One region of the Paenibacillus sp. UMB4589-SE434 genome, then DNA from elsewhere that is predicted to be linked to it. Evidence: predicted binding sites of a transcription regulator. Region 1 holds the regulator's gene; each other region holds the start of a gene.
What was found. Region 1 encodes LexA, which represses DNA repair genes until DNA is damaged. Its sites were predicted from a motif close to CGAACATATGTTCG; they were not measured.
Positions count from the first base shown of each region.

Region 2: the regulator LexA is predicted to act here: its motif matches at 4,230-4,243, upstream of recA (recombinase RecA).
Region 3: the regulator LexA is predicted to act here: its motif matches at 3,338-3,351, upstream of addB (helicase-exonuclease AddAB subunit AddB).

Region 1 is NZ_JASOYK010000001.1:1,497,707-1,503,732, reverse strand. It holds gene QP775_RS06055 (MFS transporter) at 1-525, shown strand, start outside; gene QP775_RS06050 (YhcN/YlaJ family sporulation lipoprotein) at 837-1,589, shown strand; gene lexA (transcriptional repressor LexA) at 1,769-2,398, opposite strand; gene QP775_RS06040 (LysM peptidoglycan-binding domain-containing protein) at 2,592-2,969, shown strand; gene QP775_RS06035 (DUF896 domain-containing protein) at 3,095-3,304, shown strand; gene QP775_RS06030 (methyltransferase) at 3,543-4,061, shown strand; gene QP775_RS06025 (HAD family hydrolase) at 4,082-4,894, shown strand; gene QP775_RS06020 (FixH family protein) at 5,173-5,601, shown strand; gene QP775_RS06015 (1,2-dihydroxy-3-keto-5-methylthiopentene dioxygenase) at 5,753-6,026, opposite strand, start outside.
Region 2 is NZ_JASOYK010000001.1:1,796,260-1,802,285, reverse strand. It holds gene QP775_RS07345 (YajQ family cyclic di-GMP-binding protein) at 1-488, shown strand, start outside; gene rimO (30S ribosomal protein S12 methylthiotransferase RimO) at 667-1,995, shown strand; gene pgsA (CDP-diacylglycerol--glycerol-3-phosphate 3-phosphatidyltransferase) at 1,992-2,570, shown strand; gene QP775_RS07330 (competence/damage-inducible protein A) at 2,655-3,911, shown strand; gene recA (recombinase RecA) at 4,314-5,369, shown strand; gene QP775_RS07320 (regulatory protein RecX) at 5,477-6,026, shown strand, end outside.
Region 3 is NZ_JASOYK010000001.1:2,173,122-2,179,147, forward strand. It holds gene addB (helicase-exonuclease AddAB subunit AddB) at 1-3,287, opposite strand, end outside; gene QP775_RS09105 (class I SAM-dependent rRNA methyltransferase) at 3,663-5,066, opposite strand; gene QP775_RS09110 (hypothetical protein) at 5,051-5,206, opposite strand; gene QP775_RS09115 (Na/Pi cotransporter family protein) at 5,225-6,026, shown strand, end outside.

The sequences.
Region 1 (6,026 bases):
CATGCTGGAGCAGCGGCATTGGGCAGCATTGAGGCAGCTGCCGTTGTTGGAGCAATTCTGGCCGGGTTATTCGCTGGCTCTCTGGAACGAAAAATTGGTGCTGGACGTGTCATGATCATAGGTTTATGTATTGTTGGCTTGTCTGTACTAGGTATTGCGATGTCTTCCTGGCTTCCGCTTACATTGTTACTGTTTACCATTCGTATGCTTGGCATGACGATGACTAATATTGCGATGGGAACAGCGATCCAATTAGTGATCTCCCAAGAATATCGAGGTAGAGCTTGGGGAATCTCATCCAGTCTTGCGGTGATTGCTATCCCTATAAGCAGTTTAATAGGGGGATATGCAGCAGATTTCTTTGGCGCAGCACCACTCTATATTGTAGGGGGGATTTGGTTTTTGTGCTGTGCTTCCTTTATAGGAGTTAAAAAGGAAATAAGGACGCTTCGCCTGCACACCATTTATGAGTCGCACACAAAGAAGGATCTGGTTGCGCAAACGGGTATCACGTCATCACGGTGATTTCCTAAAGCGCTTAGTTTCTTCCTCCTGATAAGTACATTCAGTGTTCCAATAGGGTGATCTCAGAAAAGAGTCGTAGCAATCGTTTGCGGCTCTTTTGCTTGTCTTGTCAGCACTCCAACGTCATCAAATGTAAAGCAGTGTGATTTTTGTACCATCAGTACATGCCAGCAAGGTGTTGAGTTGCTGCATAATGTAAATGAACTAGAAATTAGTGTTGTGGTGATTGCTGCACCACCGTATAAGATGATGTTAAATGCGCATGCTACAACAAGTCGAATTGAATTTTAGTCAGATAGGAGTGCGCATTTATGAATATGAGGGTTGTTGTATGGAGTGTCATAGCCAGCAGCGTGCTTGTGATTGGAATGACAGGTTGTGGTTCAAATAATAATATGGAAGCAAAAACGTCACATCCACAGACACAGACAGCAATTCATCCCAAATCAAACAAATCATCCAATATCAGCGCTAAACAGTTGGAACGACGGTACTATACTTATAACGTTAATCATACACAAACGGCTAATCCGATAGATCGAAATTATGTCACCACTAACAATGGCTCCAAACATTCTTTTAAAAAGATGGTTATGAACGATAAGATTGCTAAACGATTAGAAGGCATACATGAGATTCAGTCCGCAAAAGTACTGGTAACGGATCGAAATGCTTACGTTGGCGTTGCCTTGAAATTAAGGGCATCCATAACTAATAAACAAGGCAGTCGTAACAGCCGCATGAAGACGGATTATATGGATACTGAACGTATGGGTTCTTATCATGCACGAACGTCCAATACCGGGATGCAATCCCAAATATTAAGTAATCAATTGATCTCCCAGATTAAAAAAGAAGTAAAACAAATGGAACCGAACTGTCAAGAAGTGTTCGTTTCTACTGATTCAAGCTTGATCGAACGTTTAAATCAGTACACGCAGTACGTCAAACAAGGTCACCAATTAAGCGGCCTGAATGTAGAATTTCAAAATTTAGCGAATTATGTATTCCCGCTGGATAGGCTTGATGATAAACGTACCCGCATGCTGCCTAGAAATCAGTAGCTTGAACTGTTAGACTGTGCTCTGTGCCATAAATAACGAGAAGCTCGTCCTCCAGTTGTATGAGGTGAGCTTTTTTGATGTGCAGCACGTAAAAAAAGACACTTCGTATTAAGCAAGAAGCTTAAAAAGGAAGTGTCTGCTAACTTGAACCTGAATGCATGATAGGCAAGTGCTTATTATTAATGAAAGTCGCGGAACAAGCCAACAACTTTGCCAAGAATAGTGACATGCGTCAAACGAATGGGCTCCATGGCCGAGTTCTCTGGTTGAAGACGGATATGATCTTTCTCTTTATAAAATGTCTTCACCGTAGCTTCGTTCTCTTCTGTCATAGCAACCACAATATCGCCATTATTCGCAGTCTGCTGCTGACGAACGATAACGAAGTCTCCATTATGTATGCCGGCTTCAATCATACTTTCCCCATGAACCGACAACATAAAGACGTTATCATCGTCGCCTGCCATATGGAACGGCAATGGGAAATAATCTTCAATATTCTCTGTTGCTGTGATTGGCTCGCCAGCGGTTACTTTACCAACGATCGGCACACGTACAACAGTGTGACTGAACTCGCTGCCGCGCTCAGATTGATCATGGCTTAACAGTTCTATCGCTCTAGGCTTGGTTGGGTCACGCCGAATAAAGCCCTTCTTCTCTAGACGATCTAAATGCCCGTGAACAGTGGAACTGGAAGCTAAGCCTACTGCTTCACCAATCTCTCGGACAGAAGGGGGATAGCCTTTCAATCGAACTTCAGTACGTATAAATTCAAGAATCGCTTGTTGACGGCTTGAAATTTTCGACAATAGAATCAACTCCAATGAGTACACTTTTGCAAAGATTATATCACAGAACCTCCGTTCGTACAAACATAAGTTCTAAGGGATAGCGATAACTAAAAAAAGGGAACGAATGTTCTAAGAAAAGTGTTGACTCAAACGTGTGTTCGTGCTAAATTTTTGCTTAAATAAGAGAACGCACGTTTGGAGGGGAATTACCATGATGTATACTACATATCGTTCAATTTACACTCAATCAACTAGACCTACATATAACGGAAAGTCAGCTCGCAAGTTGCGTATCAAGAGATTTACTTTGGCGATAACCGTAATTATTGGACTGTTTATTGCATTTGGTACCATTGTTCAAGCTATTTCCTCTAATGATAATGATAGTGAGAGGGGGATACCTGCCAAGACTTCTATCCGTGTTATCATCCAACCGGGAGATACACTGTGGGCCATTGCAAAGGAACATCTGTCCGCTGACATGGACATCCGAGATTACGTTTATATCATTATGAAGAACAACGACTTGAATGGCGGGCTAATACAAGCAGGTGATGTGATCGAGGTTCCTCTTTTTTCTTCACCATAGAGAAGCTAGAGCTTACGTTCATACTCGAGCTGTTATTGTTATAGGCTGTCATACCATCAAGCTTGACAACGATCTTCCACCATGTCAAAGTAAAGGTTAACGCCAGTACAACATGGAGGTAGAATATGAACATCGATATGATGATAGCGCGTATTAATGAGCTGGCACGCAAGCATAAGACGGTTGGTCTGACTCAAGAGGAAGTAGCAGAACGTGCCCAGTTGCGTGAACAGTATTTAGCCTTATTCAGGAAGCAAGTACGTAATAATTTGGACACTATTCGGTGGGCGGAAGACGAAGAGCAACAAGGTCCGTCTTCAGGTACGGTTCACTAAATTAAATAGATCATGTGAGATGCGAACACTACTATAGTGGTTCGCTTCTTGCACATTTTCGAGCAAGATTGGCAGTGGCATGAACGTGATAAGAGTTAGGCGATCATCTGTTTATAATGAACAAGTGCTGTACTATTCCAGCAAACGGTCGCAATCTATCATGCTATGTGAATTTTTTTTCGATCTTTGCTTGATGTATATAGCCGTTTACACCTATATCTAGGAGGTAGTTATTGTAATGTCACGCAGTTGGGAACGTAAAGTACGCAAGAATAGTTCAGTATTGAACAAGAAGCTGCAGAAGGACGGCAAACCGGTTATTCAAGCTGGGCAAGAGCAATATGACGAGTATAGGGGGAGAAACTTTATTCTGCCATCTGTTCTCATTATTTTAGCACTGATGTATGCTGTCATCGGAAGTATGTTTTGGAGCAAGGAACAATCTACATTGATGTATTGGGTGACTGTAATTGCGTATATCGGACTTGGCTTGGTGTTGTTTGCAAAGCGGCCGTTCCTGAAGGTTGGTCGAGACAACATTATGACTACTAAATGGAATCGAGTACGTGTATTGTACGCTAAGGATATCAAGAAGATTACGATTCAACCTGGATATGTTGTTGTTCAGCAATCAAAGCGCGGTACTAATTGGGTATTCTCTCGCGTGATGAATCGTTACGATACAGAGCTAATGGGTGCGCGTTTAACTAAGTTTGCAAATCAACATCAGATTGAGCTTGAGCAACTGTCGAAGTAAGTGGAAGCGGGGGGAAAGGGATGACGATCAGAGCAGTATTATTTGATCTGGACGATACGTTATTATGGGATGACCGCAGTGTAGAGGAAGCATTTTCAGAAACATGCAAGTATGCTCAAACGGTGTCGGGAGTTAATCCCGACGCCCTGCAACAAGAAGTACGTGAAGCAGCTCGCACGTTATATGCATCATATGATACGTTTGAGTTTACGAAGCTGATTGGCATTAACCCATTTGAAGCTTTGTGGGCTCATTTCACAGGCGGGGAGCATGAAGAGTTTCGCAGGTTGGAGCATGTTGTTCCACAGTATCGCGTTGAAGCGTGGACGCATGGACTTCGTGCGCTTGGCATAGAAGATGAGGGTCTAGGAAGAGTCTGCGCTGATTTATTTATGAAAGAACGCCGGCAGAGACCTTATGTATATGCAGAAACATTTGAAGTATTGGCACAGCTAAAGGCACAATACCCGTTGTTGCTCCTTACGAACGGAGCTCCATGCCTTCAACAGGAGAAGCTTGATGGCGTGCCGGGTATCCTTGAGTACTTTGACCATATTGTGATATCTGGCAATTTTGCAGAGGGCAAGCCAGCCATTAGTTTGTTTGAACATGCAATGTCTTTACTTGGCATTGAGCCACATGAAGGATTGATGATAGGGGATAAATTGACCACTGACATACAAGGTTCTATTAATGTCGGCATGCATAACGCTTGGGTTAACCGAACTAATCAAGAGCTATCAGGAGTTGTACATCCGGAGTTTGAAATCAACAGTTTACAACAAATATCCGAAATTATCCGCATAATTAACAATCAGCAAGCTGCTGTATAAGGACGATCATTAACGTGAGCTTGATTTGCAGCAATTATGTAACAACTAAACTAAATGGATCATCATTTAAGAGGGAACCTGCACATGTGCAGGTTCTTTTTTGTAGGAGGAGTTAGAAGTAAACCTATTACTTATGTTATGTTGTATGTGATAATTGTCATAATTAGTTCACAGTTAAAGTGATGATATAGCCCTATCGGGCCATAACGAAAAGGTATATCATGGATATAATGTAAACAAACACAGTGTGACAAGTATACATAAGGAGTGAACTTGCGATGTGGAAGAAAACAGCCTTATCAGCCATGCTGGTATTAGCGCTTATAACGGGGTGCTCGAATGACAAAGGGACCAACTCAAGTCATGAAGGGCACAGTATGGAGATGGAGACCCAAGCAACTGGTGGTCAGATGGAGTTGATTGCCGTTGAACTAAAAATTCCCGAAAATATAAAGGTCAATGAGCCAGCTGTATTTACAGCACATGTTACGTTAAAGGAACAACCGATCAATGACGCTGAAAAAGTTGAATTCGAATGGTGGCTGGAAGGTGCAGAGCATCAGAAGAGGGAAGTCAGTGTTAAAGCGGATGGTAACTATGAATTAGAACAAACATTTGATCAGCCAGGTAAGTATACGATCATCTCTCATGTCTCGGCGAATGGAATGCATTCGATGCCAAAGAAATCGTTTGAAGTTAAGAATTAAGGTAGGAAGATGAAATAAGGGGACAGGCTCTAAGCATAAGAGGCTGTTCTTTTTGTATTCAAAATATGTAAATACACGCACGAGTGGCAAGGCGCAGCAGGGTGAAAATATCCCGACAGGAGCAGCCTGTCGGGATCGTAAGCTAAGCTTATTAAGCTTTAATAAATGCAGGGTCTTCGAAAGGATGTGCAATCCAGCCCTCTGTCTCAATGAATAGGCGGACAGCGACAATTTCACGTCTTTCCGATAATGTAAAGAAATGAGGAATGTTTTCTGGTACAGAGATAACGTCGCCTTGCTCAACTAGCACATCCATATAACCAACATCGTCGGAACCTTTAATAACAAAGTATCCTTCGCCAGCTGTAATCGCACGTACCTCGTCTTCCGTATGCGTGTGGACCTGCTCGAATTTCTTCAATAAT
Region 2 (6,026 bases), 300 kb from region 1:
TGGCAGACAGTTCATTTGATATTGTATCTAAAACAGATTTGCAAGAGGTAAGCAACGCGGTAACACAGGCGGAGCGTGAGATCGAAACCCGATTTGATTTTAAAGGCAGCAAGAGTTCCATTAAGCTGGAAAAGGAAGAATTGATTATTGCATCGGATGACGAATACAAGCTGAAAAGTGTCATAGATATTTTGCAATCCAAACTTATTAAGCGTGGAATCTCCATCAAAAACATGGAATTTGGCAAATTGGAAGGTGCATCAGGCGGCTCCGTGCGTCAGCGTGTAAAGATGAAGCAAGGAATTGAACAGGATATTTCTAAAAAGATCAATATTTTAATCCGTGATTCTAAGCTGAAAGTTAAGAGTCAAATTCAAGGAGATCAAATTCGTGTAACGGGTAAGAACAAGGATGATTTACAGGCAGTCATGAAATTGTTGGTCGATGCTGATTTGCCGCTTGACTTGCAATTCACGAATTATCGCTAGAGAAAAGCATATCCTTTCGCGGGAATTGCCGCTCTATAAGGTGATATGTTTAGTTTTGATTACGATTTTGACTAAGAGGTCACCCTGTATTATACTTGACTAGATAAATAGGGCCGTTCAGAGAGGCTTCATTGCGCGGCAGAAGACGAACTGCAATACCTAATTGGGGGATGCATTCATGACAGAGAAGATTAAGATCGTGACATTAGGCTGCGACAAGAACTTGGTTGACTCCGAGATTATGTCCGGTCTGATTCATGAGCGTGGATATGAATTGGTCACTAATGAACTAGAAGCTACTGTTATTATTGTCAATACATGCGGATTTATTGATGCTGCCAAGGAAGAATCCGTTAACACTATTCTCGAGCTCGCAGACCTCAAAGAAACGGCACAACTCAAGGCATTGATTGTATCTGGCTGTTTAACACAGCGTTACAAAGAACAACTTCTGGACGAGATGCCTGAGATAGATGGTATCGTGGGTACGGGCGACTTTGACAAAATTGCTACAATCGTTGATGAAGCGCTTGCTGGCAGTAAGCCAATACATGTTGGTAATCCCGTATTTAACTATGATCAGGCGCTCCCGCGCAAGGTGGCAACTCCTAGATATACGGCTTACGTTAAGATTGCGGAAGGCTGCGATAACAATTGTACGTTTTGCAGTATTCCAATTATGCGTGGCAACTTCCGTAGTCGCACGATGGAGTCCATTCTGGCTGAAGTCACACAGCTTGCAACTCAGGGCGTTAAAGAAATCAGTCTCATTGCTCAAGATTCAACGAACTATGGTACTGACATTTACGATGGTTTTAAGCTGCCTGAGCTGATGAATCAAGTGAGCAATGTTCAAGGTGTTGAGTGGGTACGGCTTCATTACGCATATCCTGGATTTTTCTCGGATGAACTCATTGAGACCATTGCAAGCAACCCTAAGATTTGCAAATACATTGATATGCCGCTGCAGCATAGCGAAGATAATGTATTAAAACGTATGCGGCGGCCTGGCCGACAACGTGATGCTCGTGAATTAGTACAGAAGATTCGTACGCGCATCCCGAACGTTGCAATGCGAACATCCATTATTGTGGGGTTCCCTGGGGAGACGGAAGCAGACTTTAACCGTCTGTGTGAATTTGTTCGTGACATGCAGTTCGACAAGCTCGGAGTATTTACGTATTCTCGTGAAGAAGATACACCTGCTACACGACTGAAGGGGCATTTAGACGAAGAAGTGAAGGAATGGCGGGCCAATACGTTGATGGAGATTCAACGTGAGGTGTCGAAGCAAGTAAGTGAGAAGCGGATCGGACAAGTCATTGATGTGCTTGTTGAACGTTACGACGGGCGAAATGACGTGTTTATTGGTCGTTCGCAGTTTGATGCGCCAGAAATTGACGGCGAAGTATTTATTTCCAACAGCAAGCTCAGCATCGGAGAACTCGCACAGGTTCGGATTACGCATGCGTTGGAGTTTGATTTGGCTGGGGAGGGTATCCAGTGAATTTGCCTAATAAGATTACATTAGTTCGTATCTTCTTAGTGCCTATTATGATGTTCTTTTTGCTGGTGAATTTTGATTATTTCAAGCCTATCCAGATAAACGATTTCTCGATTACGTATAATCAAATCATAGCCGCGCTTATCTTTATCATTGCGGCTAGTACGGATGGGTTGGACGGTTACATCGCCAGAAGTCGGAAGATGGTCACAAATCTGGGCAAGCTGCTTGATCCGCTGGCGGACAAGCTGCTTGTTGCTGCCGTTCTTATCTCGCTAGTTGAGATGGGCAAATGTGATGCATGGATAGCGATCGTCATTATTAGCCGGGAATTTGCCGTGACAGGCTTACGGCAAGTAGCTTTGCTTGAGGGAACAGTTGTGGCGGCAAGCAAATGGGGCAAATGGAAGACAGCAACGCAGATCACTGCGATTATTGCGATGCTGCTTAACAATTTCCCGTTTGTGTTGTTTGATATTCCATTTGATATCATTGCAACATGGCTTGCAGCTTTGATTACGGTTTATTCAGGCATCGATTATTTTGTTAAAAACAAAAGCGTACTACACATGTCATAATATACGGACACTTCAGTAATAGGTTCAATCCTTCGCAGTGCGAAAGGGAGGGGCCTATTACTGCTTTCAGAGGAGACGATTGTTATGAAAGCGGAAATGATTGCTGTAGGAACTGAATTGCTGCTAGGTCAAATCGTTAACACAAATGCACAATACTTATCCCAACAGCTCGCTCTATTGGGCGTGGATGTCTACTACCAAACAGTAGTCGGTGACAATCCCCATCGTCTTAGAGATGTGATTCAGACAGCCAGCAAGAGAGCAGACATCGTACTGCTCACAGGTGGCCTGGGCCCTACTTTGGACGATATCACAAAAGATGTTGTCGCAGAACTGCTAGGGAGAGGCATGCTAATTCATGAGCCATCCATGCGCAAGATGGAGGATATGTTCAAGGGTAGAGGCATACATATGGTAGACAGCAACCGCCGTCAAGCCAATTGGATCGAAGGTTCAGATGCACTAGCCAATGAGGCAGGTTTAGCCTTGGGGAATGCTGTCCTGCATGAGGACGTGGCGTATATCTTATTGCCAGGACCGCCAAAAGAAATGAAGCCTATGTTTCAGTTGGAAGTTGTCCCTTGGCTGGAGAAGCATTTGTTTGATGAACGGACGTCCTTGTATACTCGTATGTTAAAGTTTGCAGGCATTGGAGAGTCGAATCTGGAAGCACAGTTGCTTGACCTGATCGAGTCTCAGTCTGATCCGACGATTGCGCCTTATGCAAAGGAAGGAGAGGTTCTGATCCGACTCGCGACCAAAAGCGACTCGAAGCAAGAAGCAGGTCGCAAATTGGATGAATTGGAATCTGTTATCCGCGGCAGGTTGGGACAGCATATATTTGCAACAGAAGATGTCTCCTTGGAGCATGTCATCGTGGAACAAATGACAAAGCTAGGTCTAACCTTGTCTGCTGCTGAAAGCTGTACGGGGGGCTTGTTCTCCGAGCTGGTTACATCTGTACCGGGTAGCTCGGTGATGTTCCATGGAGGGGTAGTCTCGTATGCCAACGCACTCAAACAGAAGCTGCTTAACGTTCCCTCCGAGCTGTTAGAAGGAGAGAATGCTCCAGGGGCGGTTAGCCAAGAGACGGCGAGAGCGATGGCAGAAGGCCTGCTTCAGTTAACAGGTACTGATATTGCGGTATCTATAACGGGGGTTGCAGGTCCAGGTCAGTCGGAGCGTAAGCCAGCTGGCTTGGTATTTATCGGAATAGCGCAAGCTGGACAGGAGACGTTGATTGAGGAACTGCGGCTCAATGGTAATCGAGATATGATCAGGCTGCGTGCGGTCAAAATATTGCTGCATCGTATTTGGCGGCTATTGCAGGAGCGGAAGTAGTCGGCTTTTGTATGACAATCTACTTTTCTACTTCGCAAACCGCACGATGCGGTTGGACTTTCAGAACCTATGTCATATTTCGTGCCTATTATATCGGACTGCCGCCGTGTCATATTGTATATGATGAGATATGGTGAATGTTGGAGAGCAAGCATATAAGGTCTTGTGATTAGAAATGAAGTATGGTATATTTTTCATGATTTTAGCTGCGGAAGAACCGTAATAAGGCGCTATTAGCCTTGTTGCGGTTTTTTAGTATGAACAAAATGTAAAAAAGAGGTTTTAAATCCATTTAAAAGGTGGTGTTGTTCTAAAAATCGAATGTATGTTCGAAAAAATGCTTGGCAAAGGTACAAAAACACGGTATTATGAGTATACAACGTTAATGAAGGAAGTGAGTATGTGTCAGATCGTCGTGCTGCATTAGAAATGGCATTGCGTCAAATAGAGAAGCAATTCGGTAAAGGTTCCATTATGAAGCTTGGAGAATCCAACCACATGCAAGTTGAAGTTGTACCTAGCGGATCGTTAGCACTTGATATCGCACTTGGTATTGGAGGATTGCCTCGTGGCCGTGTCATTGAGGTGTATGGACCTGAATCATCCGGTAAGACAACCGTATCCCTTCACGCGATTGCGGAAGTACAGAAGACAGGTGGACAAGCTGCATTTATTGATGCGGAGCATGCATTGGATCCTCAATATGCCAGCAAGTTAGGGGTCAACATTGATGAGTTGCTCTTGTCTCAGCCAGACACTGGGGAGCAGGCTTTGGAGATTGCTGAGGCGCTTGTACGAAGCGGAGCAGTGGATATTATCGTTATTGACTCCGTAGCTGCTTTGGTACCTAAGGCGGAGATTGAAGGCGAGATGGGAGATTCCCACGTAGGTCTTCAAGCACGACTTATGTCGCAAGCTCTTCGGAAGTTATCTGGAGCTATTAGCAAGTCCAAGACTATTGCAATCTTTATTAACCAGCTTCGTGAGAAAGTTGGCGTAATGTTTGGTAATCCAGAGACAACACCTGGCGGACGTGCCTTGAAGTTCTATTCTAGTGTTCGTTTGGATGTACGTCGTGTGGAATCAATCAAGCAAGGCAATGATATGGTAGGTAACAGAACCCGAATTAAGGTCGTGAAGAATAAAGTTGCACCTCCGTTTAAGCAAGCGGATGTTGACATAATGTATGGTGAAGGCATATCGAAAGAAGGCAGTATTGTAGACATTGGTACCGAGATGGATATCGTGCAGAAGAGCGGCGCATGGTATTCCTATGAAGGAGAACGACTTGGACAAGGACGTGAGAATGCCAAGCAGTTCTTAAAGGAACATACGGACATTTCTCTTGTTATTGAGAACAAGATACGTGAGGCAAGTAACTTGACTACTGTAATCTCTAGTGATGCTTCAGTTGATGACGAGGACGAAGCGGAATTGTTGGAATTGGAAAAGGAATAATAGCTTTGCAATAGCTGTTACTTGGGACAAGCACCTTCATCTAATGAGAGGGGGTGCTTGTCCTGTTGCATATAGGCACGTATGGAGAGTAGCAGAGGGGGCACGTTGTGAGTGAACAGGGACAGACAACTGTCATTATACGAGTAGAGCAAGATGAAGCACAAAAAGGACGGTATACGATCCACTTCGAACATGCGGCTCCATTGAACGTGCATGAAGATGTTATGATAAAGTACCGCTTGTTAAGAGGGGCCGAGGTATCGCTCGATTTTATGGAAGAGATTGTACGAGCGGATGAGAAGACAAGGGCTTATGTGCAGGCACTTAAATATTTGCAGCGCAAGCCGCGGACAAGTACCGAAATTTCACGGAATCTCATCCAAAAAGGCTACGATGAGGAGATTATCCAAATCGTTGTGCAACAATTGGAACGGGAATGGCTGGTTGATGACGGTGCATACGCAGAGCAATGGACGGAACAGCGGGTGACCCGACATCTTAAGGGTAGAAGATGGGTGCAGCATGAGCTGAAGCAGAAAGGAGTCCATGAACGTCATATTGCAAACGCAATGGCCTCTCTAGACCCTGAACAGGAGTTGGAAAGTGCATTCCATGCAGCACGTAAGAAGTGGCGTCAGACAAGCGGAGAGGCGCATC
Region 3 (6,026 bases), 680 kb from region 1:
AGATCCCACTGCTCAGTCGTCGCGACGCTTGCATTGCTATAAAATGAGCCATCCTGCTTGACGGCTACCGGAATCACATCCGAATACCCCTTCTCTAACGGAGCATCCATCTTGGATACAACCTCGCGGTCGGCCAGCACAAGACCTTTAAGCTTGAACTTCTTCAGCAGTTGTTCATGAGCTTGGTCTTCGTCCATGCCATTGGATGCTGCAAGCAAAGGATTATGCACGTGAAAATATAACGCTCCTGCCGGAAGAGCTGTCTGCCCGATCCATTCTTCGGCATTGGTCAACAGCACATCCAAGTAAGTCAGCATCTGTAGGGACAGCCCATAATACACTTCGTGCAGCTTGAGATCTGTCGCACTAGACTTATAATCTACAAGGCGCAGCAAAATGCCCTGTTCACTATCGGCGCAGTCCACACGGTCAATTCGGCCAACAATCTCCATCGTACAACCATTAGCTAACGTAAAAATAAGCGGGGGCAGCGGCTTATCAGGGCCGAAGTCCATTTCCAATGCCAATGGTTCAAATTCTCCGCGCTTTGAATGTTCGCCGATTACCGATGCTGCCCGGCTGACGATCTGCTTCAACTTACGAGAAATATGCTGATATCGCTTCGTACTGAGCAGAATTTCCCCTTGCAGGCGCGGTGCCAGGATGTCTACAATTCGATCTGCCTCTGCTCGACACTCATCGGGTGTTAAAGCCGCCCAAGTACGGCCGTCTGACTTTAAGTCGGTTGCGAAACGGCTTAATGCCGCATGGAACAATTGACCAATATCAGGTGCCTCTAAACGATATAACTGCCGTTCCTTCAGCTTTAAACCGTGCGAAGCGAAATGGGAAAATGGACAAGCAACAAAACGTTCCATACGTGACACGCTCGTCCGCAGCTTCTTGCCATACAGCATCCGACTTGTTGATTGTTCTAATGGCTGTACCTGATTTCGGTACACAAGCGAACCCACCAGCGTGCTTAAGCGGTCATGCCATCTGGGATTGGATTGAAACCAGCGATAAACCTCCCACCAGACAGGTGCAATCTCCCGCCCACGCCTCCATTCGCGCAGTTGAGCAATCAAATGCCGCAGCGCAGTCTCTGGATGCGATACATATGCGAACTGCTCTGATTCAGACATAAATTCATTAGGCTCCGTCATGAGAAGCTGCTCCTGTACATGCGGAAACATCGTACGCAGCATACGGATAACTTCTGACGGAATCAGTGATTTTCCTTCCTCATCAGCAAGTGCATAACTCACCCACAGACTGCTGCACGAAGCAGACAACGCATTATAGATCAGGAATCGCTCGTCAAGCAGCTTGCGCCGTATGCCGGGGGCTAATTCCATTCCCATGTCAAGCAATACGTCACGCTCATGTTCCGTCAGCACCCCTTCTTCGAGTGGTCGCGCCGGAATAACGCCATCATTTACTCCTAACATGTACAAATGATGAATCTGACCTGACCTCGTACGGTCCATCGTTGCAATCAGCACTTGATCAAGAGCTGGCGGCACAAGTGCAAGCTTAACGCTCTCGAACCCAGTCTCGAGCATCCCAGCAAAGCTTTCGATCGACATCTTTTCATCCCCGACCATCTCAACCATCTGGTCAAGAATATCCAGTACCGCTCCCCACATTTGACGATGCTCACGTGAACGCTGCACGTCACCGTTCAGAAGTGCTTCTGTGCTCATACGTTCCAATTGCTGCGGAACTTGCAAGTTCATCCAGAACTGATACAAGCCCTCGCACATACGGCGCACATTTTGCGCACGAGCCAATGTATGCTGCAGGTCAGCAACAGGCTCAGTGATCAACTGACGACACTGTTCAACCCAAGCCGGAGCCTGTTTTGCCGATATATCAAGGTCATCGTGTTCTTCCAATGACAGAGAAGGCACTGCGGGCCATGGCCTGCCATTTGTCCAACGTGATCCTTCGATACCTGTGGCCAGTACATAATTCTCAAACCGATCCAGATTGGCCCTAGTAATCGAACCATCCTCCGGAAGAATAAACTCAGTCTTCACAAAACGAAACACAGCATCCGCACGCCAATATCCAAGCATAATATCCAGTGCAGCACGAGTCATCTCTACGAACGGATGATGCAGAACGCCACGCTTTTGATCCATAAAAAAAGGAATATCCGCATCAGTAAAAACAGTCTGGATCAGTTCTGCATAATTCCCAATATTACGCACCATTATAGCCATATCCCGCCATCTAGTTTCGCCGCCGCGAACGCGACGCAGCATGTCCCGCGCCACTGCTTCAACTTCCGTACGGCGGTTTACGGCGGCATGCACCGATATCGCTTGCTGTTCCTCTAGTTGCGTTGTTGCCTCCTGCCATGGCCTGCGCCGTTCAAAGCTGCGTTCCAAGTGAGCTAACATCGGCACTGAATTAAAACGCGGCAGCCTCCTGCCTTCCGCTTCTCGGAGCCAGATCACGTCGTTAATGGGCACACTTAATGTGTCAGCCATATCCTGCAATTTGCAATAAGTCGTTGCTGTAGGATGGAACAAGTTCAGTTCTTGTGGAAGCTCTCCACGTTCGTAAGGGCGATCTAGCGTTAATGTCAGATGAATTTGCTTCGCATGAAGTAAAAGTGCTGCTAATACAGACAGCTCTTGCGGTGTAAAACCATGAAAGCCGTCTATCCATATTTCTGCTTCACGAATATAAGCTGAATGAGGCACGTTCTCTGCAAGGCGCATCAGTACATCTTCGCCATCCAAATAGTGATGAGCCAACTCCGCTTCAAATTCATGCATCACACCCGCAATATCATGCAGCTTTGCGGAGAGCAGGGGATGCCCGCTTGTCCCGCTCAACAAAGACAATTGCTCCTCTACGTCTGCAGCTTGAATGCGGTAGCGTTTCATCTCATCAAATAACGAGTTTAACTTATCAATGAAGCCGAACTGCTCAGAAGCTCCCGCAAACAAGGGTAGGTCCTGTTTATGCCGCTGTAATATTTTATACAGCAGCATTTTCTTGCCTTCCTCGTTAATTGGGGTTAATGAGGCCCCGCCCGTTTCCTGCATCACACGATAGGCCAACCGCCGAAAGCTAAACACTTGAGCACGCAGCAAGCCATTCAGTCCTTCTGACTTCACAAGCGTATGCTCCATTTGGAAAGTTCCTTGTTCGGGTACTAGCAAAATAAGCGGTGGACCTTCCGGAGATGCGGTTAATCGCTCGTGCAGCCGGTTCAGTACAGCGGTGGTCTTGCCGCTGCCTGATCTGCCGATCATAAATGTTAACGCCATCGCCATCTCCCCCTCCATTTTCCTCTATTGTTGTATACATAAATGGTACATGAATAATTTTTCGATTTTACACGCTACCAATAAATAACACGATTTGTTATGCACAGCGTTCACCATCTGCTTGTTAGGTACCATTATAACATGACAATTATAAGAACACTCGTTTGTAAAGATTGCCGCAGCATGCAAGATTAGAGAACGAACAGCGTATCGAATTTGACTTCTTTCAACTGCTGTTGTGAGCCCGCACGACATAAAAAAGCCATCCATAGATAGTGAAATCCTCTACCCTTGGATGGCGCTCAGGCGCTTAAGCCAGTGCTTAGCAGCCAATTTTAAAAAATAAAGTTTATTGGTTCCTGTTATCTTTCTTTTCTATTTCGATCGCACTTCAAATACAGCAAACTTCAAATAATGACCTTCGTCAACACCAGCAATCTGTGGATGGTCCTTGCCGGCTGCACGCCACTCAATCAAACGCAGTACTTTCCCTGCATCCTGAGCCGCATCTAGAACCGCGTTCATAAACAGATCTGGTCGCATATGGTACGAACAGCTTGCTGTAACTAGATAGCCACCCTCATTTACAAGCTTCATGCCTTGCAGATTGATGTCTTTATAACCACGAGATGCGCCTTCTACTGCTCCTTTAGTCTTGGCAAAGGCAGGCGGGTCTAAAATAACAACATCCCAGGTTCTGCCGCCGCTCGCGGTAATCGGCTTAGACGTATCCACCTTTTTCTTTCCCGTCGAAGACGCTGTAGCGGACCGCTCAAACCGCTCCTCCTGACCACGCACCTGCATACGCAAGTATTCAAAGGCATCAGCCACTACGAACTCCACGCGTTCAGTAAAGCCGTTCAGTTCTACATTTCGCTTGGCACTTTGGATCGCATGATCCGAGATGTCAAGACAAGTCACCGACTTGGCTCCATATTTGCAGGCATGAAGCGTAAAGCTGCCTGTATGCGCGAAGCATTCCAGCACTGTAGCGCCATCCCACCATGGGAACGTCACAGGCTTGCCCTTAGCATTAACAGGCAGTGTCTGAATACCTTGTTCTGTATCCACTTCCTGCATACGTATGCCGCTGCGCTCGCCCCATCCCGTCATTAATGGCTCAATAGATGCTCGATTCTCACGCTGATCGAAGAAATAACCAGTCTTCTGACCTTCTACGATATCCACCTCGATCGTTAGTCCATTCTCCTGTACCTGAACATGGCGCGGGCAATCTCCGAATAGCAGTCCTGTCCGCTGTTCAAGCCCTTCACGTTCGCGAATGGGCACATCGCTGCGTTCATATATTCCTGTTGGTTCGAGTACCTGTACCAGCGCTTCAATGATCGCTTCTCGTCTAACGTCCATGCCAAGCGTAACGATCTGGACGACCAGTATGTCATCAAAGCGATCTACTACTAGACCTGGTAGAAAGTCGGCCTCACCATACACGAAACGGTACGCTGTTGCTCCTGACAAAAATCGCTTACGATGCTTAAGCGCTTCACTGAAACGTTCTGCGAAATAAGCTGTGTCCATTTGTACAGCAGGTTCGTAAGACACGATGCGGACCGTAATTTGTGAGGCTGCATTATAGTAGCCTGTTGCCAAATATTTCCCTTTATCAGTAATGACATCTACTAGTGCACCTGGCTCTGGCTGCCCGACGATTCGTTCAATTTCGGATTGATATACCCATGGGTGAGAACGCTCCGTACGCTTCTTACGTGAACGTGTCAGTACTACCTGTGGTCGTTGGTGGCTTACTGCTGCTTCGATGTGAATTCTCCTCCGTATTGTGTGCTCATTACGCTGCTAGACTCCATCAGCTTGTCATGGTTGTCTGCGGACGAGCATACATATTGATTAATGTAAGGCAGGAACTTCTTATATTTAAAAATGGTTGTGCCATTGAGCATTTCAAAAGGAGTTTGCTTATGTTCAACGAAATGATACTGCCGTTAATCGCAGGCTTGGCGTTATTTCTATTTGGCATGAAAACGATGGAATTCGCCCTCCATTTATGGGCAGGTCCATACATGCAGCGCATGCTGCACTCTTCAACCAAGACACCTCTTCACGGGATGATGTTCAGCTCACTGATGACTGCTGTTATGCAGAGCAGCACAGCGATTACGGTTATCTCGATCGGGCTTGTGAATGCGCGGCTGATGGCATTTTCCCGCACGTTAGGCATTATACTCGGTACGAATATAGGCACATGTCTAACAACTGAGCTGATTGGGCTGAATATTAATCAATATGCCATGCCGCTGCTTCTCTTATCCCTGACAACGTGGATGTGGAGTGTGATTGCGGATGATATTGCTCCCAATCTCATTCCTCGCATTCAACATTGGTGGCGGCCGCTGCAATTTGCATCAATCGCAACTGCAGGCTTCGCCTTTATACTGCTTGGCATCGAATGGATGAAATCGATTAGTGAGCCGCTTCAACAGCGCGGTGTGTTTAGCTGGTTTCTTGAGCGCTCGCAAGACAGCTTGCTCTGGGCGCTTGTAGCCGGCATGGTCATTACCGCGCTCGTGCATAGCAGCGCAGCCATCATAGCCATGGCCATGGGATTATCCGCCACCGGAGCATTGCCAGTCGAGGTAGGCATTGCTATCGTGATCGGTTCGAATGTTGGCACATGCTTTACTGCGCTTATCGCCTCCATAGGGGGAAGTCGAAGTGGTCAGTATGTAGCTTGGAGCCACGTTGCGTTAAATGTAGGTGGGG